Linked DNA regions of Undibacterium sp. 5I1. The protein of the gene in region 2 binds, or shares a complex with, the protein of the main gene of each other region. Links are inferred from orthologs where the notes say so. Each region holds a gene or a part of one and is shown on either strand. Other genes may lie near its edges.

Region 1 (10,035 bases), 2.7 Mb from region 2 along the record:
TCAACAGGTCACATAGTTCGCTTGTCTATAATTAATAACCGTATGGTGCGCCATGCTCACCAGTACACCTTGCTGTTTTTTGTCGCTTGCTACGGTGCGTATGACGCACGCCGCAGCAGTATTCTGGTTAAAATTTTTAGACAAAATAAAAATAGAACGTCCAATGATTCTGCGGCTTCTGGCTTAAAATCATGCCAGAAGCCGCAGAATCATTGGACAAGTAGTTTTACTTTTTTTTCTTCAGCAAGGGCTGTAAATACTTACCCGTCACACTCTCAGGGTTTGCTGCAACATCCTCTGGCGTACCGCTGGCGATAATCAGACCACCGCCTGCGCCGCCTTCTGGTCCCAGATCGACGATCCAGTCGGCGGTTTTAATTACGTCTAAATTGTGTTCGATGATGACAACCGTATTGCCTTGATCGCGTAAACGGTGAATGACTTTGAGCAGCAAATCGATATCGTGGAAATGCAGACCCGTGGTCGGTTCATCCAAAATATACAGAGTACGACCAGTGTCACGTTTGGATAATTCCAGAGACAATTTTACCCGTTGTGCTTCGCCGCCAGACAGTGTAGTAGCGCTTTGACCCAGTCGGATGTAGCCCAGACCCACATCTAGCAGTGTGTGCAGTTTACGTGCGATGACGGGAACTGGTTTAAAGAATTCATACGCATCTTCTACCGTCAAGCCCAGCACCTCGTTGATATTTTTGCCCTTGTATTGGACTTCTAATGTCTCGCGGTTATAGCGCTTGCCGTGGCACACATCGCAGGGTACGTACACGTCGGGTAAAAAATGCATTTCGACTTTGATGACGCCATCACCCTGACAGGATTCGCAGCGACCGCCTTTGACGTTGAACGAGAAACGCCCCGCACTGTAGCCTCGTTCTTTAGCCACTGGCACGGTAGAAAACAGATCGCGTATCGGGGTGAATAAACCAGTATAGGTAGCTGGATTAGAGCGCGGTGTGCGCCCGATCGGTGCTTGATCGACCGAGATGACTTTATCAAAATGTTCTAGCCCGCTGATGCTGTCAAACGCGGCAGGCTCGGTTTGCGATCCATATAAGTGGCGCGCAGCGGCCGGGTATAAGGTGTCATTGACCAGTGTAGATTTGCCAGAGCCGGATACGCCGGTCACGCAGGTGAGCAAGCCAACTGGCAACTTGAGCGTCACGTTTTTTAAGTTGTTGCCGCGTGCGCCAGAGATCACGAATTGTTTTTCCGGATTAAAGGTCGTGCGCTTTTTGGGGACGGCGATTGCCATGGCACCGCTCAGGTATTGCGCGGTCAGCGAGCGTTCGCTTTTCATGATGTCTTCTAGCGTACCTTGGGCAATGACTTCACCGCCATGCACACCTGCACCGATACCCATATCGACGACAAAGTCGGCGCAGCGGATCGCATCCTCATCATGCTCGACCACCAGCACAGAGTTACCGATATCACGCAAATGTTTTAGCGTATCGATCAGACGATCATTGTCGCGCTGATGTAATCCGATCGAGGGTTCATCCAGGACATACATCACGCCAGTCAGACCAGAGCCGATTTGTGACGCCAGACGGATACGCTGTGCCTCGCCGCCAGAAAGCGTATCGGCGCTGCGGTCCAGCGATAAATAGTCCAGACCGACGTTGTTGAGAAAGGTTAGACGCGAGCTGATTTCTTTAATGATGCGATCTGCGATTTCTCGTTTTGCACCGACTAAAGTTAATGATTCAAAGAAGCTCAGGGTTTGGCGCAAAGGCAGGGCGCTGACTTCGTAAATCGCTTTTTCTTGCGCTCCGTTACCGACTTTGACGTAACGAGCCTCAACCCGCAAACGTGCGCCGTCGCAGCTTGGGCATTGCTTTTCGTTGATGAACTTGGCGAGTTCTTCTTTTACCGCCATCGAGTCTGTCTCGCGGTAACGGCGTTGCAGATTGACGATCACGCCTTCAAAGGTATGTTCTTTGATGACGGTGCGACCGCGCTCATTGATGTAAGTGAAGGGAATATTCTGTTTGCCTGATCCGTACAAAATCACTTGCTGAGCAGACTCTGGCAATTGTTCAAACGGCGTATCAATATCAAAATCATAGAACGCCGCGAGGTTGGACAACATCTGGAAATAGAATTGATTGCGTCTGTCCCAGCCCTTGACCGCACCGCTGGCCAGCGACAAATTTGGGAAGGCAACAATCCGTTTCGGATCAAAAAATTCGATGTGGCCGAGGCCATCACACTCTGGGCAAGCACCCATAGGATTATTGAAGGAGAACAGGCGCGGTTCTAATTCTTGTAGCGAATAACCGCAAGTCGGGCAGGCAAATTTATTCGAAAATAATTGCTCATGGCCGTTGTCCATATTCACAATCAAGGCGCGACCATTGGCGATGCGCAGTGAGGTCTCGAATGATTCTGCCAGACGTTGTTTGATCTCAGCCTTGACTTTGACACGATCAATCACCACGTCGATCGTATGCTTCTCTGTCTTTTTTAATTTAGGCAGATCATCCACTTCGACAATCTTGGCCGGGTGTGTGCCAGTTTGTACGCGGAAGCGCACAAAGCCCTGCGCTTGCATCTGCTCAAACAAATCAACATGCTCACCTTTGCGGTTGGACACCACGGGCGCCAAAATCATGAGCTTGGTATCTTCCGGCATTGCCAGCACGGTATCCACCATTTGCGATACAGACTGCGCTGCCAATGGATTTTCTGGATGATCCGGGCAATACGGCGTACCGACGCGGGCATACAAAAGGCGCAGATAATCGTGGATCTCAGTTACCGTACCGACGGTAGAACGCGGATTGTGCGAGGTCGCTTTTTGCTCTATCGAAATGGCAGGGGACAAGCCTTCAATCAGATCGACATCCGGTTTTTCCATCAATTGCAAAAACTGTCGTGCATAAGCAGATAGTGATTCGACATAACGTCGCTGGCCTTCTGCATACAAAGTATCAAACGCCAAAGACGATTTGCCTGAGCCGGATAAACCAGTAATGACCACCAGCTTATTGCGTGGCAAATCTAAACTGATGTTTTTTAAATTATGTGTACGCGCACCGCGAATGCGGATTTCGTCACGCTTAGGTGCGGGGATGCCAGTTTTATCGAAGTCGATTTCAGCAGGCTTGGCTGCTTTGGCCGATTTTGCACGAACTTTGACCGTATTTTGTGTCATATCAACTGCTTTCCGTAAGGATGGTTTGGCGCCCCGGTTTTTTGATTCGGGAACAAGCAACCTGATACTATAACGGGTTTTTGAAATTTGACGTGTGCAAGCTGCGGACTTTGTTTTTGTCCCGTGTTTGACATATCTTTATGGCAACGTCACGAATGGATAAGAGCATTCTGAAACGCTTTACTAAGCTTGTCTGGCTTATAATCGGCGGCAAATGCTCAATCAGCTAAACAGCGAGATGGCTGAATGGGCTGAATGTGGTTTTAGCCAGAGTTATTGTCAAATTCATCAAAATAATCACTATTACTTAGTGAACTTAATTAGCGAACAACAGGAGAAATACATGGCATCCCTCAATAAAGTCCAGATTATCGGCAATCTCGGACGCGACCCAGAAACGCGTTACATGCCTAGCGGCGACGCCATGACCAGCATCACCGTTGCCACTACAGAAAACTGGAAAGATAAAGCCACCGGCGAGAAAAAAGAACAGACCGAATGGCATCGCATTACTTTTTTCGGCAAACTGGCAGAAATCGCTGGTCAGTATCTGAAAAAAGGCTCGCAAGTCTATGTAGAAGGCAGCCTGCGTACACGTAAATATACCGACAAAGACGGCGTAGAGAAATACGCAACCGACATTAAAGCAGACACCATGCAAATGTTGGGCGGACGTCCAGGTATGGGCGGCGGTGCACCGATGGATGAGTACGGCGGCGCCCCATCAGCACCACGCCAAAGCGCACCAGCGCCATCATCTGCACCACGTCAGGCACCAGCATCGCGCCCGGCACCGAATTTTTCTGATATGGATGATGATATTCCGTTTTGAGACCTAGTCTCTTTGATTCTGTAAACTACGCCCTGCAAGTCTTTGATTTGTAGGGCGTTTTTCTTGTTTACACATTTCTTATTGACAACGGTTATAGTTTTTATATAACCTAGTCGTATAAAACGTAAACAAGGAGCATTGTTGGTGGCGAAATATAGTGTCAAATTGGTGGACATGGGTGTTGGCGCGCACTCAATATTGACCAGCTGCGCGCATTGAATATTGACCAGGCGCTTAGTTGCTGAGCATACAAGTTTGTTTCAGGTTTGTCGATCAATTATGTGTGCATTGTTTTCTCCATTTGTTGAACTCAATTTAGCCACTTAAGCACTAAAACTCCTGCCCAGTGACTTCACCAGGTTCTGCTGATATCTCAGTCTCAGGCTTGTTTAATTCCCGGCTTCTTTCTCTTGATTTAATCCGCATTTTTGCTGTGGCACTGCTATGTTTGAAACGATAGGAATCATTACCTGTTTCAATAATATGGCAATGGTGTGTCAGTCGGTCCAGTAACGCAGTCGTCAGTTTTGCATCGCCAAAGACGTTGCTCCACTCAGAGAATGTCAGGTTGGTCGTGATGACGACGCTGGTTCGTTCGTAGAGTTTAGACAGTAAATGGAACAGTAACGCACCACCCACCTGTGAGAATGGCAGGTAACCTAACTCATCTAAGATCACCAAATCCATCTGCATAAGGCTTAGGGCCATGCGTCCTTGTTTGCCTGCTGCCTTTTCTAATTCCAAGGCATTCACCAGTTCAATCGTTGAGAAGAAGCGCACTCGCTTTCCATGTTGCGTAATACCGGAGACCGCCAGTGCTGTTGCCAGATGGCTTTTACCTGTGCCAGTGCCACCAATCAGCACCACGTTGTGCGCAGCCTCTGTGAAGGCTAACGTGGCCAACTGTTCGATCAGCTTTTGGTCTACTTTGGATTGGCTAAAATCGAAATCAGCTAGGTGGCGATGAATCGGAAATTTGGCAACGTGCAACTGATAACGGATCGAACGCATCGCTCGATCCGTCGATTCCGCTTCTAACAAGTGTTGAATGAGCCATTCCGATGTACTCACGGACGCGGTACTCTGTGCTGTTAAATCGGTATAGGCAGTTGCCATTCCATATAACTTGAGTGATTTAAGTTCACTGATGATGTTAAACATGCTGATTCTCCTGATGTAAGCTGTCGTAGCGACTTGCATCGGCTACCGGCTCTTCGATTAATTGCAAGCTTGTGGCGACGGGGTCAGGACGATCGCCCTGACTTAATCGCACCAATACGTTAGTGATGTGTTCAACACTGGTTGCACCGGACTCCAGCACTAGTTCTACTGCCACAATGACGGTATCAAGGCCATGGTGCGGGATAGCCGCTAACACTTGAGCCATGACGCGATCACCACCGGCACGGCGTAGCAAGGTGGTTTGCAATTTGATTAAAGGCGCCGGCATCAATGCAAAGGGTGCACCGTTTCGTAAGACACCGGGCTTTCTTTCTGCCAGAAGGATGTAATGCTGCCAGTCATAGCTGGTCTGATCACGTCCAAATAGTCGTAGATGACATGCAACCCTCTCATTCTCAGCGTAGACGGCAATCTGTTCTGAATACAGATGAACACTGACCATGTGATTGGCCAAATAGCACGGTACTGAATAACGATTACGGTGGACATGAACTAAGCAAGTAGAAGAAACCCGTGCTACGAGTTCGACATAGCCATCAAAGGGTGTTGGCATCGGCATGAGTTGGGCTTGCTCATGTTCCAGCACGTCGGCGACGGTCAACTCAGGGTAATCCGGATGGCGGCATTCACTCCAGAGTAACTTGCAGCGTACCGCCAGCCATGCATTGAGTTCCGCAAAGCTGCCGAAGCGTTCCTGTCTGGCGTCGTTCCAGATACGACGGCGACTATCCTGGACGTTCTTCTCAACAATACCTTTCTCCCAGCCAGACGCCACATTGCAGAAGTCGGGGTCAAACAAGTAATGGGCTGTCATTGCAAAGAAGCGTGCATTGACGATACGACCTTTGCCTTTCATGACTTTATCGACAGCGGTCTTCATGTTGTCATAGATACCGCGCCGTGCAATACCACCCATGGCAGTAAAGGCGCGAGTATGGGCATCGAAGAGCATTTCGTGGCTTTGCGTCGGATAAGCCACCAGCCAAAAGGCACGGCTGGCGCACAGCTTAGTGTGTGCTACAAGGATTTTGCGATGAATGCCACCAATGACAAGCAGCTCCTCACTCCAGTCAAACTGGAATGCTTCGCCGAGTTGAAACTTCAGTGGAACGAAGGCAGATTTACCAGTGACTTTGGCAGCTTGGTCACGCCAGGCGTAAATGTAACGGTTGACACCCGAGTAGCTACCGGTGAACCCTGCTTGCTGGAGTTCCTTAAATAGCATAAGCGCAGTACGACGTTCTTTTTTAGGTCGATGGCTGTCGGTTTGTAGTGCTAACTGAATGAGGGATGCAAAGGGAGCTATTTTACTGACAGTCGGAGGCCGGGCATACTTCGGCTCAGTCCCTTCGGCTTCTTTAAGCCACTTCTTGATGGTATTGCGCGACAGGCTGGTTCGTCGCTGAATTTCGCTAATGGATAGCCGTTCTCGGTAGAATAGCCGCCTGACCTTAGAGTACATTCCCATGGTAATCACCTTGAATTCCCTCGCAGTCAAAACTGCAAGGATAGGTTAATTTACCTGGTCAATATTCAGTGCGTATAACTGCGTTTATCTGGTCAATATTGAGTGCGCGCCAACAGATAGCGCCCTTGCCAGGCTTTGCTGTACTCTCTGCAAAGAGTCATATGAACCCACTCTTTGCATGCTTACTTGGTTTTGAAGGGACTAGGCTTAAGCACATTATTGAGAATATTGAGCCAAACTACGAAGACATTATTCCAATCATTGGTGTTCCTGGATTTAAGCCTTGGTACCTGTTTGATACATTTCTTGGCAATCGCACTACGCTCTCAGAAAATTCAATATGGCAGAGGGTGCTATATGCACCTGCCCATTGTCCCTTTAGTTGCTTCTATACTTTAGCCGATTTGCATGAAGAATTTCCTGACAGAGCCATGAAAATCGCAATGGTTGGAACCAAGCCTCATGCTTTGGGATCCGTAATGTTTCATCTGGCTAATTTCTGTGCAACAGAACTAGTATACGATCATCCAATTCGTAAACATGGCAGAACCGATGGAACTGAGAGATTACATGTGTACCATGTATCGGCAATATTGAAATTAACAAACCAAGAAATATTGACCCGATCATCGGGAGAAGTGACAATAATCTAGCATGCTGGACGCTCACTACACACCATCGGAAATAGCTCGGCAAATGATTATGGGGTTGCCGACGCAATTTTCCCCGAACTCTGTAGCAGATTTTGCCTGCGGAGATGGGGCATTATTGTCCGAAGCCTTCAAGCGCTGGCCAAAATCTCAGTTCATCGCCAATGACATTGACGTCAATCTTACTAGGAGATTGCGCCGGACATATGGAGAATGGAGTGTAAGCGCTGTTGATTTTCTTTCTGAATCCTCTCAGCAGCGTTCCAAACTATTTTCGTTCCAAAAGAAAGTTGATTGTATTCTCATTAATCCCCCATTTAGTGAAAAAGGTAGAGCGAAAATAGAATCTGAATTTTTCGGTTCACAAGTGACCGCCGGTAGCACGATGTCTTTTCTACTTCGTGCGCTGCAGTTTCTGGCTCCAAGGGGATATATGGTGGCAATCTTGCCAGATAGCTGCTTTATCAGCCAACGAGACAGAGGCGCGTGGAACCTAATTAAGACTCACTTTGCTGTGCAGAAAATTCTAACGAACTCACGCTCCACATTCAAAGGTATCGCGGCGTCGACCACGGTCGCGATTCTTCATTATCACCATATTGGACGAGTGGCGCCACCTGAAATCACGCCAGCTGCGTGCCTTGAACTGGAGATCATCAGAGGTAAGTTGCAGATGCATTTGGTGAATGAATTGACGTCCGTAAACAGCTATCCCTTAGTTCATACATCGAATTTATCAAAAAATCGAGTACATATACTTGGCGGTCGTACAGTAGATTATAAGCACTTAGTGAATGGACCTGCTGTGCTCGTGCCGCGTGTGGGGTTAGTTACTCAGGAGAAGATTGCGTTTTTGCCAGAGGGGGAGACAGTAGTATTGTCTGACTGCGTTCTTGCTATCATGTGTAAAACGAACGCTAACGCAAAGTTGATGAGTCAAGCTATTTTGGTGGACTGGAATGTCTTTCGAACTGCTTATGGAGGAACCGGGGCTCCTTACACGACGTTGGAACGAATTCGTGAAGCGCTATCTCATTGCGCCAACGTTCAGCATCTGATGCGATCTCAACCGAAAACAACTCAAAAAAATGTCAATCCCAAACATGGGACAACACTAGTGCTAGGCTGATCACTAAAGCGCCTCTAGAATCGCTGTGGCTCTATTGCTTTAAGCCAAACATGCGTTAAGGTATGTTTTTTTAAGTTAACTTTAATGGGTTATATCAGTTCCTGCCGGCTATATGTATGAGCTTATTTAAGAAACTTGTAGTACCACCGACTAATTATTTTCAAATTCCTCAACTTCTGCGAATTCTGGAACGATAATAATAAAAATCGCGCAAAACGCTTACGAAAAAACGAATGATCAATCATAAAAACTATGGATGAGCATTTTGTGCAATAGCCCATAGCTTTGAATTCTTCGTCATAGATTATTTGACATGCCGTGCGGCTGCCGAATAAAAACCCCAAACTGAGGAGCCTTGACATACATTTATTGGGCGTTTTCTTATGCAATTTTTAGGGTATGCTAAAACAATAATGATCTTGTTTTTAGATTTTGACGGTGTTTTACATCCGGAACCCTGCTACCTAGAGGTGCAGTTATTTTGCTATTTGCCGCGACTAGAAAATGTCTTAAGAGATTTTCCTGAGGTGCAGATTGTTATTTCCAGCACCTGGAGAGACAAACGTTCAGTCACTGAACTCAAAGCATTCTTCTCTGAAGATATTGCTGGCCGGATCATAGGTACGACTCCAGACTGGAGGGAGGTGACAGAAATTATGGATTCGATTGGGTATCAACGACATGCAGAGATTGAAGGCTGGTTGAGACAATCTGAACGGCCGTGGATAAGCTGGCTAGCAATTGATGACAAACCTTATCTTTTCAAGCCGTTTCTAAAAAATCTGATCAAAACCAATTCACTGACAGGCTTCAATGACCAAGCCGAAGAACGGTTGAGACTTCATCTAGCGGCAGCCTCGCGACCATGTTAGGTACGTTGACTTTACGCACTGTGACATTAGCAGAAGCCAATATAGTTGCGTCCCATCGCTATTCTCGTGAAGTAGAATATCAGGACGACAAGACTGCTTATATGTCCCGGCTCGATCAGGCCATTGTTGATGGCCGTTCTGCGGTTGGATTAGCAAGAATAAACCAATTGGTCTGTATAAACTGGAACTGTAAGGCCACCTGTATTTCTGAATTGAAAGAATACATACGAGAGATTACCTCAGGGATGGCTCGCCAAACCAGCTATTTGTTACATAGTATTTGGATGCCACCCGATATACGTTGAAACTCATACTCTTGTAAAAATTAAACATGAAGCAAATTAATGCAAGATAGCCAGTTACCTGAAAAGACTTAGTTGTCGGAGAGACGCAGTCACAGAGACAAACTAAACAAGGGATAATGAGTAGGACAACAAGTGGCGCGATCAGGAAGTAGCCAGAGATGCTGTCCCAGCGACACAGATAAATCTTGTGTCGGCGAATTTGAATAACGCCAGACCATGCCAAAAAGGCGGCATCAATCTTATTGATTTTACTAATCAGGACATGTGCGAAGAACCACGCACGATCTTTAGCATCTGCCATGCGTCCAAATTCGGATGCAAACTGAAAGTTTTTTCAGACGTTCATTCATAACTGATTGTCGGACTAGATCTAAACAGACCTGTTTACTGGAAAAATATCGTAAAGACAAATAAATCGC
Region 2 (10,511 bases):
ACAGATTCCACAAACCTTGCTCACGTGCTTTTGGCTTGAGGTCTTCAATGATTTTAGTAGCAATCCAGCGATTGCCTTTTTCTGTGCCGTTGCGGTCGATTTCTTCTTTGTAGGCTTTCTCGTTCGGATAGATATGCTGATCCATGAACTTGAGTAATTTACTTTGTAGTTCCTTGCAACGGTCTGAGTATTCAAATTCCATGCTTGTCTCCTGATGGGTTTGTCTTGCTGTTATTGCTGCTATCGCTGTAACTGTGCTTTTGTTTTAACTGCTTGCGGTATTTTTAAGGCTAGTCAGAAATTGCGCGTTTGTGTTGACTACTTATTGACGTAACTCCAACCTAATTCCGCCATTGGCCGTGCGGCTTCACCAGATTTTTTGGCTTGCGCGCTGGATGCTGTGCCATCGACATAGCGCTTCATAATGCCTTGCAAAATACCTGCCATGCGGAACATGTTATAGGCGAGATAGAAGCTGAAATCTTCCTGACGTATTGTTTTGCCAGTTCGTTCACAATATTTCGCGATATATTCTTGTTCGCTCGGAATACCTAGCGCTTGATGATCCAGACCTTTGGTACCCCGGAACTGTCCGGCGGTAACATGCCAACTCATGCAGTGATAAGAGAAGTCTGCCAGCGGATGGCCGAGGGTAGATAATTCCCAATCCAATACCGCCAAAATACGGGGTTCAGTTTTGTGGAACATCATATTATCCAGACGATAATCGCCGTGAACGATGCTGGTGTCGTCGCCAGGCGGAATGTTATTTGGCAACCAAGCAATCAGGTTGTCCATTGCCTCAATTTTTTCGGTTTCTGACGCTTTGTATTGCTTGGTCCAGCGATCAATCTGGCGCGCAAAATAATTGCCTGGGCGGCCATAGTCTGACAAACCAATGGCGGCATAATCAATCGTATGCAATTGCGAGATAACGCGGTTCATCTCATCATAAATCTCGGCTCGTTGGGATGGCGTCATACCCGGCAAGGATTGATCCCATAGGACGCGGCCATCGACAAATTCCATGATATAAAAAGCGCGACCGATGACGTCTTCATCAGTACACAGTGCATATTGTTTAGCCGCGGGGAAACCCGCCTTATTCAAGGCATTCATTACCTTGAACTCGCGTTCAATTGCGTGTGCGGAGGGAAGTAATTTAGCGACCGGACCAGGTTTGGCGCGCATCACGTAGCGTTGATTTCCGGCGGTGATTTTGAAAGTAGGGTTCGACTGACCGCCTTTGAATTGCTCTACGGTCATTCCGTCTGCAGCTTTTGCATCAAAGCCTTCAACATGCTGGCGCATGTAATCAGCCAATGTAGCCACATCAAATTTTTGACGATCGGCGACGGGCATTGTGCCCATAAATTCTTCAAACATCTTGTCTCCTATTTCACTGCAGTTGAGTGTTTTTATTTTATGCGGACTGACGCCTGTCACTTTAGCTAAGGTAGTGCTCCTATCCTTGGGACGGCACAGTCGTCTTGACTGCGCTTTGCTGTAATGATTTTAAGTCAGTTCTATTTATAAAACTATTTTAGCTTAAAAAATCGTACGTCCGTACTATTTTTATTTTCTGGTCGACGAGAGCGAAAAAAATCCAAAAAAAACCCGGCTGAAAGACGGGCTGATCGAGATCACTGGCCTACTAGATTCTGGTTCTAATGAAAAGTATGCAGTACATTGAGCATGCCATCGAGTCCTACGAAGTTAAGCGCTACATCAGCTTGCGCTCTGACAACGGGTTTTGCCCGAAAGGCAACTGACATGCCTGAGATACTCATCATTTTCAAATCATTGGCACCATCACCCATGACGATGACTTGATCGGTGGTGATACCCATTTCGGCGGCGACACGTTCTACTGTATTTTGTTTTTCTATTGCGTCGACGATGCCACCTATGACCTTACCGGTCAGTTTGCCTTGATCAATTTCCAGCACGTTGGCATGGGTATAGTCCAGGTTCAAACGAGTCTTCATGCGGTCGGTAAAGAAGGTAAATCCACCAGAGACCAGCAAGGTTTTTAAACCTGCTTGCTGTACCGTCTTCAGCATCTTTTCTGCGCCTGACGACAACTGTAAGCGCTCCTCATAGACTTTTTGCAACGCGCCTGCATCCAGACCTTTTAATAGAGCAACCCGACGCGTCAGGCTTTCTTGAAATTCAATTTCACCACGCATGGCAGCTTCGGTTATTTCTGAGACTTGTGGTTTTAGCCCTTGCATATCAGCGATTTCGTCGATGCATTCAATCGTAATCAGGGTGGAATCCATATCCATCGCGACCAGCTTAAAGTCGGCTAAGGTGCGAGATACATCGCTAAAAGTCACATCAAGATGCGCTGCCAGACAATCTGCTTCAATTTGCGCTTTCAGCACGTTAAGCTCTTTATCGCAGCGCAGATTGTCGAGGCGGACGGCATGCGTTCCAATCGCAAGAATGCGTTCTGCATGCGTGACGCTAGCGATATGCTTGATCAGCGCAAGATCACTTTTTAAAATTTGCCTTAAGCCTTGTATCGTTAAATGCATTTTTATTCTGAATTGATATGGATGGATTTTGGTTTATATTTTTAGCTTAATGCAATGCGCGTAAGGTTGCTTTGATTTGTGCAACCCGTGCTGCCAAGTCTGGCATATTGGCAGTAATGCGCAATTTGTCCTGACCATTAATTTTAATATGCTTATTTTTTTGTACTAACTCGATAATCTTCATCGCATCAATCGGCGGTTTGGGTTCGAATTGCAAAGTGGCTGCTTCGGTATGTGCATCAATTTTGATGATACCTAAAGGTTTGGCCGCGACACGCAGTCGGTGCGTTTCTAGCAAAGATTTGACCGGTTCTGGTAATTTACCAAAACGATCGATCATCTCTTCTTGCAAATTGTCGATGGCATCTTGTTTGGTGCAATTAGCAAGGCGCTTATAGATGGAGAGACGCTCATTCACATCACCACAGAAGTCGTTTGGCAATAGGGCAGGGATGTGCAGATTGATTTCTGTCGTGCTAGATAGTGGCGCTGCCAGATCTGGCTCTTTACCATTTTTGAGCGAGCGTACGGCCTCATTGAGCATGTCTGAGTAAAGCTGAAAGCCGATCTCATGCATTTCGCCAGACTGGTTATCGCCTAAGACTTCACCCGCACCGCGGATTTCTAAATCGTGCATTGCCAGATAAAATCCGCTACCCAGTTCTTCCATCTGCTGAATCGCTTCCAGCCGGCGATCTGCTTGTTTGGTCAGGGTTTGTACGTCGTTCACCAGCAGGTAAGCATAAGCTTGATGATGTGAACGGCCCACACGTCCGCGCAGTTGATGCAGCTGTGCCAGACCAAATTTATCCGCTCTGTGCATGATGATGGTGTTCGCTGTTGGAACGTCGATACCAGTCTCAATAATCGTGGTGCAGAGCAAAATGTTATGGCGCTGGGCGACAAAATCACGCATGACTTTTTCTAGATCGCGCTCATGCATTTGACCGTGAGCGACAACGACGCGTGCTTCTGGAATTAGCGTTTCCAGCATGGATTTTCGGTTTTGTATGGTATCGACTTCATTGTGCAGGAAATACACTTGTCCGCCGCGTTTTAGCTCGCGCAGGCAGGCCTCGCGTATGACAGAATCGTTCTCGCTACGCACAAAGGTTTTGATCGCTAGTCGTTTTTGCGGTGCCGTCGCGATGATGGAGAAATCACGCAAGCCTTCCAGTGCCATGCCTAAAGTACGTGGAATTGGCGTAGCAGTCAGTGTCAATACATCGACTTCTGCGCGTAACGATTTAAGTGCTTCTTTCTGACGCACACCAAAGCGGTGTTCTTCGTCAATAATCACTAATCCCAGACGTGAAAACTTGACATCATTAGACAGTAATTTATGAGTGCCAATCACGATATCCAAAGTGCCGTCGCCCATGCCTTTAATTGCAAGAGCGATCTCTTTACCGGAGCGGAAACGCGACAATTCGGCGATTTTTACAGGCCAGTTAGCAAAACGATCGGCAAATGTCTGTGCATGCTGTTCCGCTAATAGCGTGGTCGGCGCAAGGATGGCGACTTGTTTGCCGCCCATGACCGCGACAAAGGCGGCACGTAAAGCGACTTCTGTTTTACCAAAACCAACGTCGCCGCAAATCAGTCTGTCCATTGGTTTGCCGGACGTCATATCGCCGATGACGGCGGTGATGGCAGCGGCCTGATCAACGGTTTCTTCAAAGCCAAAGCTGTCGGCAAAGGCTTCGTAATCTTTGTGTGAATACTCGAACGCATGGCCTTGGCGCAAAGCGCGGCGTGCGTAGAGGTTTAATAACTCTGCGGCAGTATCGCGAATTTGTTGCGCCGCTTTACGCTTGGCTTTTTCCCATTGACCAGAACCCAGACTATGCAAAGGTGCATCATCGGGCGAAGCGCCGGAGTAGCGGGAGATGACATGCAACTGAGATACAGGTACATAAAGCTTAGTATCTTTGGCGTATTCCAGATGCAAAAACTCGGTTTCGCCTTCGCCCAGATCCATACTGATCAAGCCCATGTAGCGACCGATACCGTGATTGCTGTGTACCACCGGATCACCGATTTTGAGTTCGGACAAATCACGCACCATGTGCTCGACCTGAGTGACGGCTTCTTGCTTTTTGCGACCAATGCGCTTGCCTGATCCGGCGTATAACTCGGCTTCAGTGATGAAGGCAACGCCATCGGCTAATATAAAGCCCGAATGCAAGGGCGCAACGCCCAGCATGAGTTTGTCGCTGCCTGTGATGAAGTCATCATAGCCTTCACACAGCGTCAGGCGGATATCGTATTCATTGAAATATTGTTGCAGCGTCTCGCGTCGGCCCAAGGTTTCCGCGCAGATCATCACGCGTTTGTCTGTTTGTAGCAAAAAAGAGCGCAAATTGGTGAGCGGATCATCGGCGCGACGATTAACGGCAATATCGGGCAACAGACCAGAAATTTCTGAATTGGCCTTGGACGCAGCGTCACCAGTCGTTATCACCCAGCGCGACAATGACTTCAGCTCAGTAAAAAAATTCTCGTCACTTAAGAAAATCGATTCTGGCGGCAAGACTGGACGTTCTCGGTCGGATTTGAGAAATTGATAACGTGAGCGGGTATCTACCCAAAACCGCTGGATCGCTTCATCAATCTCACCAATCAGTGTGAAGTGCGTATGTTTTGGCAGATAGTCGAATAAGGTCGCACTTTCTTCAAAAAACAGCGGCAGATAATATTCAATCCCAGCAGACGCAATACCGTTGCCGATATCTTTGTACACCATGGAGCGCGAAGGGTCGCCTTCAAAGGTCTCACGCCAGCGACCACGGAACGCCGTGCGAGCCGCTTCGTCCATCGGAAATTCACGCCCTGGCAATAAACGCACTTCACGCACCGGATACAAAGACCGCTGCGTGTCTGCATCAAAGGTACGGATGGTTTCGATGCTGTCACCGAATAAATCGAGTCGATACGGCAGGACCGAGCCCATAGGGAACAAATCGATCAAACCGCCGCGCACTGAGTATTCACCCGGCGACATCACTTGCGATACGTGGGTATAACCTGCCAGCGTTAACTGCGTTTTAAGCTTGGCTTCATTCAGGGTTTCGCCCTGTTTGAAGAAGAACGTATAAGCAGCTAAAAACGAGGGAGGCGCCATCCGCACCAGCGCTGTGGTAGCAGGTACCAGCAAGACATCACAATTACCAATTTGGATTTCATGCAGGGTCGATAATCGTTCCGACACCAGATCCTGGTGCGGCGAAAACGCATCGTAAGGCAAGGTCTCCCAATCAGGCAGCAAATGGCAGCGTAGCGTCGGCACAAACCAGGGGATTTCATCCAGAAGACGTTGCGCATCTGCCGGATTGGCGACCACCACGCTCAGCATGCGCTGCTGCGCTTTGAGTGCAATTGTCGCTTGCGCTAATGCATAAGCGTCGGCGGAACCATGTAATGTGGGAAGTACAAAGCGATTGCCCGCTTTCGGAAGCGACTTAACGAGATCAAATGACATTGCGGAGTTGGTTGGCTATTCTGTGTGGCTGGGGGTATCGCACTATAAAATAGGAGCATGGTAACAATTGATTAATATTGAAACTATTACTGTTCATGCCCGCAAATGCGTTTTGCCACCAAGATGTTGGAGGTTAAAATGTGTCTCAATTATAAACGAAGCTGAACCAGCTTTTTTGGAGCATCCTGCTTTGATGACATCTGTCCCGAAAATTACAACACCAACGGCTCCAGTGACTTACTTTGCGCTAATCCCCGCCGCAGGTATTGGCGTCCGCATGGGTGGCGCTGTGCCTAAACAGTACCTGACCGTCGCCGGTCAAACCATTTTGCGTCACACGGTGCAGGCATTTTTGGCTTCACCGCCGATCAGCCACACCTATGTAGTGGTCAGCGCGGAAGATGTTTATGTGGAAGAGGCGCTGGCCGGACTGGATAAGGTCAGCATCCTGCGCTGTGGCGGTGCGACACGGCGTGAAACCGTGCGGAATGGACTCGATGCTATAGAGTCACATAACAAGCTCAATGGCAAAATCGGCGGACAAGATTGGGTACTGGTCCATGACGCGGCACGTCCGGGGTTGACGCCGGCTCTGATCAGCAAGTTGATTGAGCAAGTCGGCAACCATACAACCGGCGGTTTACTGGCGCTACCGGTGGTCGATACCGTCAAACGTGTGGCCAATGGCAAAGTCACGACGATTAGCCGAGACGGTTTGTGGCTGGCACAAACGCCGCAAATGTTTCGGCATGCTGCGCTGAGTGCTGCGTTAGATGCAAGCTTCCACGCCGCAGTCGAAATAACCGACGAATCCAGCGCGATGGAAGCTACCGGACAGGTTCCTATACTGGTAGAAGGACATGCCTGTAATCTGAAGGTGACCTTGCCGAGTGATCTGACTTTGCTTGAATCCTATCTGATTTCTTCTTAAAGCGTATATTTATACTGGGATGTAGTATTATTTATTGTCCATGTAATATATGGACATCAATGCCATTTTCTGCCTATACTCCCCATAATTTGACATATTTTGTATTTTGAGAATGCTATGACTGAACCATCGAACAGAATTGAAGCTTCCGCTGAAACACCTGCCTTTCCGCCATTCAGAATCGGCCAGGGATACGATTGCCATGCCTTAGTAACAGGGCGTAAATTGATTATTGGCGGTGTCGATATTCCACATACAACCGGTTTACTTGGGCATTCGGACGCGGATGTGTTGCTGCATGCAATTACGGATGCATTGTTTGGGTCAGCTGCTTTGGGAGATATTGGCCGCCATTTTCCAGATACCGACAAACAATTTGCCGGTGCGGATTCGCGCGTGCTCTTGCGTGAAGCGGTTGCACGTTTGCGCAAGGCCGGCTATCAGGTGGGCAATCTCGATGCGACCATCATCGCTCAAGCACCTAAAATGGCCCCTCACATACCCAGTATGGTTGCCAATATTGCCGCAGACTTACAAATCAGCATTGCCCAAGTCAATATCAAAGCAAAAACCAACGAGCGTCTTGGCTACCTTGGCAGGGAAGAGGGCATCGCCGCAGAGGCAGTGGTGCTGGTGTTTCGTAACTGACGGGACTACACTGAATAAAGAATCATTGACTGGAGAACAAAAAATGGACAAACAAAACCTGAAAGATTTGCTGAAGCAATTACACGAAGGTTTGCAAGAAGGTGCAGGAACGGCCGGGCAAGAGGGCACACAAGTAGTGGATACGGCAGATGTCGAACTGAGATCGTTGTTAAAAGAACTCAGTAATGATATTCATCATGTTTTAGATAAAGATGACAGCCCGGACGATCCGGTCTTTGCCGCCTTAAGCGAAAGATCGCAAGAACTATCAGCAAAATTTGCAGCGCAACATCCTAAGCTGGAACCAGTCTTACGTGAGCTTGGTGGTATGTTAGAGAAAATTGGGATTTGATTTTTAACATCTGATTTTTGAAGTGAGTAAAAATAAAAAGCCCGAAGTCAATTCGGGCTTTTTATTTGGGTATCGACATAAAGCGATGCTGATATCCGTAATCTGTCGCTGCCATTTTCTATCACTGGCATCGCTCATTTTTTACAGAGTTAAGTGACAGATCCGTTGTTTTTAATGAACTTCCATAATCCGCCAATCACCAGCGAACCAACTCCTGCACCAACGCCCAGTAAAACAATCGCGTTAAGATGATTGTGAATCAATGGGATATTGCCAAAAAAGTACCCACCCAGCACCAACGAAATGACCCAGATCGCAGCACCTGCAATATTAAATAGTTGAAATTTAGAAAAAGTCATATTTGAAACGCCGGCAATGAACGGTGCAAAGGTACGAACCACAGCAATGAACGGCGACATGATGAAGGTAACTCCGCCATGATTCTCATAAAACGTATGAGTTTTTTGCAGCGCGGAACGATTGAGCCATTTATAATTTTTGGCAAATACTTTCTGTCCGATCGCATGACCGATCCAGTAGTTGATTGTGCTGCCAGTAACAGCGGCGATAAATAATAGTGGTATCAGTACGCCAGCATGCAATGTGCCGGTAGCGCAAAACGTGCCGCTGATGAAGAGTAAAGGGTCTCCCGGAAGAAAAAATAACGGTAGTACCGCCATTTCTAAAAATACGATGGCAAATATGACGCCATATACCAGTGCGCCATATTGATCGCTAATGGCTCCGAGGTAATGATCAAAGTGCAAGACGAGGTCGCTCAATTGCGTGAAGTTCATTTTTTCCTCAAATTTAATTATTCTGAATCAAGCTAAGTCACTCAGATCACTCAGACTTAATGTTATTTCATCTTACTCACAATATTTTATGTAATCCCTTTTGTCCATATCCAATTGATCATGACCATCAATACAAGGGATATTAAGTAACTGAATAAGTGACTGAATTAAGTTATCCTGAGTGCATAACGATCATTTAATTTATTACAATTTCTGAGGGGAATTTGAATGGCTTCTTTATCTCTGCGTAACAAGCTCATTGCTATTTGCGTTTCTATCGTGATGCTGGGGATGTTTTCTATCGTTCTGGCTAATTTCTTCACTACCAAGTCGCGCATGTTGGAGTCGTTGAATAGTCAGATGGCTCAGCTCTCGCAGAATAATGCGACAACGATTGCAGAGTGGGTCAGGTCACAAAAAACAGTCGTCTCCTCGATCAAGCTCGCAGTCGATGCTCCCGATCCTATTCCTGCCTTGAAAGCCGCACAACAGGCTGGTGGTTTTGATCTTTCCTATATCGGCTATGCCGATAAACATCATGCTTTTTCGGAGCAACGGACTCGCGCTGCAGACTACGATCCGACTGCCCGTCCGTGGTACATCAAGGCCGCTCAGATCAACGGTCCTGTTGTGACATCTCCTTATACCAGCGCTAGCACCGCTAAATTATTGGTGACTTTTGCCGAGGCAATCGGATCGCCAGGTCAAGTATCCGCCGTCGTGGCATCGGACGTATTGCTAGATTCGGTTGTCAGCAATGTGAAGGCAATTAAGCCGACGCCAAATAGTTTTGCGTTCTTGGTTGATAAGACTAAAGGCAATATCATCGCCCATCCTAACCAGGACTTGATGCTAAAACCCTTGGCAGACATGGATCCTTCACTATCGGTCAAACGTCTGGATGAAATCAATACATCAAAAGGAAGTAGTGAAGTCAGTTTTGGCGGTCGTCAGGATCTATTATATGTAACGCAGATCGCGGGCACCGATTGGTTGCTGGCGATTGCGCTGGATAAGTCCGAGGCGACACAGGTACTGAGCGCATTGCTGGTTTCTTCTGCAGTAACAGCGATTGTATTGACCGTATTAGCGGTGTTGCTGTTGACCGTCTTGGTGTCCCAATCACTCAAACGAATGGCGTTGGTGCGCGACGCAATGACTGAGATAGCCTCGGGTGATGGCGATTTGACTCGCCGTCTTGATACCGAAGGAGGGGATGAACTGGCGCAAATTTCAAATGCGTTCAACCGTTTTGTTGATAAGATCGAATCGGTCTTAATCGAGATACGGACGGCCAGTGAATCAGTCAAAGGCGCATCAGGCGAGATTGCTGCTGGCAATGCCGATTTGTCTTCGCGTACCGAAGCGCAGGCCGGCTCATTGGAAGAAACCGCCAGCACGATGGAAGAGTTGACCTCAACAGTCAAAATCAATGCCGAGAATGCCCATCAAGCAAATAAACTTGCCGTATCTGCCTCAGATGTTGCTGCCTCTGGTGGTAAGGTCGTGGCGCGCGTCGTGGAGACCATGGGTTCTATTAAAGATAGCTCACGTAAGGTTGTCGATATTATTGGCGTCATTGATGGCATTGCGTTTCAAACCAATATTCTGGCGCTGAATGCTGCGGTTGAAGCGGCTCGTGCCGGTGAACAGGGGCGTGGCTTTGCGGTAGTCGCGTCCGAGGTGCGCAATCTGGCACAACGATCTGCCGGTGCAGCAAAAGAAATCAAAGCGTTGATTGGCGATTCGGTGGATAAGGTGG

Evidence for each region.
Region 1: the proteins of mfd (region 2) and uvrA are in contact, whole or in part, in a crystal structure (PDB 4DFC), measured with the Escherichia coli proteins. The link is inferred for Undibacterium sp. 5I1 from one-to-one orthologs.

The regions. Positions count from the first base shown.
Region 1 is NZ_JAVIWI010000001.1:4,064,888-4,074,922, forward strand. Bases 27-3,517 are described here. They hold uvrA (excinuclease ABC subunit UvrA), read right to left. Parts: upstream 3,179-3,517; coding sequence 227-3,178; downstream 27-226. Also shown: ssb (single-stranded DNA-binding protein), read left to right, coding at 3,522-4,010; IS21-like element helper ATPase IstB, read right to left, coding at 4,341-5,171; istA (IS21 family transposase), read right to left, coding at 5,164-6,660; RGU72_RS17855 (hypothetical protein), read left to right, coding at 6,822-7,313; RGU72_RS17860 (N-6 DNA methylase), read left to right, coding at 7,315-8,439; RGU72_RS17865 (HAD domain-containing protein), read left to right, coding at 8,823-9,311. UniProt on the Escherichia coli protein: The UvrABC repair system catalyzes the recognition and processing of DNA lesions. UvrA is an ATPase and a DNA-binding protein. A damage recognition complex composed of 2 UvrA and 2 UvrB subunits scans DNA for abnormalities.
Region 2 is NZ_JAVIWI010000001.1:1,345,113-1,355,623, forward strand. The notes cover bases 2,387-6,353. They hold mfd (transcription-repair coupling factor), read right to left. Parts: upstream 6,022-6,353; coding sequence 2,587-6,021; downstream 2,387-2,586. Other genes in these bases: serB (phosphoserine phosphatase SerB), read right to left, coding at 2,387-2,540; ispD (2-C-methyl-D-erythritol 4-phosphate cytidylyltransferase), read left to right, coding at 6,215-6,353. Outside these bases: RGU72_RS06065 (acyl-CoA dehydrogenase family protein), read right to left, coding at 1-202; RGU72_RS06070 (phosphotransferase), read right to left, coding at 319-1,386; more of serB, read right to left, coding at 1,668-2,386; more of ispD, read left to right, coding at 6,354-6,952; ispF (2-C-methyl-D-erythritol 2,4-cyclodiphosphate synthase), read left to right, coding at 7,070-7,600; RGU72_RS06095 (DUF4404 family protein), read left to right, coding at 7,644-7,952; RGU72_RS06100 (VTT domain-containing protein), read right to left, coding at 8,102-8,749; RGU72_RS06105 (methyl-accepting chemotaxis protein), read left to right, coding at 8,978-10,511. UniProt on the Escherichia coli protein: Couples transcription and DNA repair by recognizing RNA polymerase (RNAP) stalled at DNA lesions. Mediates ATP-dependent release of RNAP and its truncated transcript from the DNA, and recruitment of nucleotide excision repair machinery to the damaged site.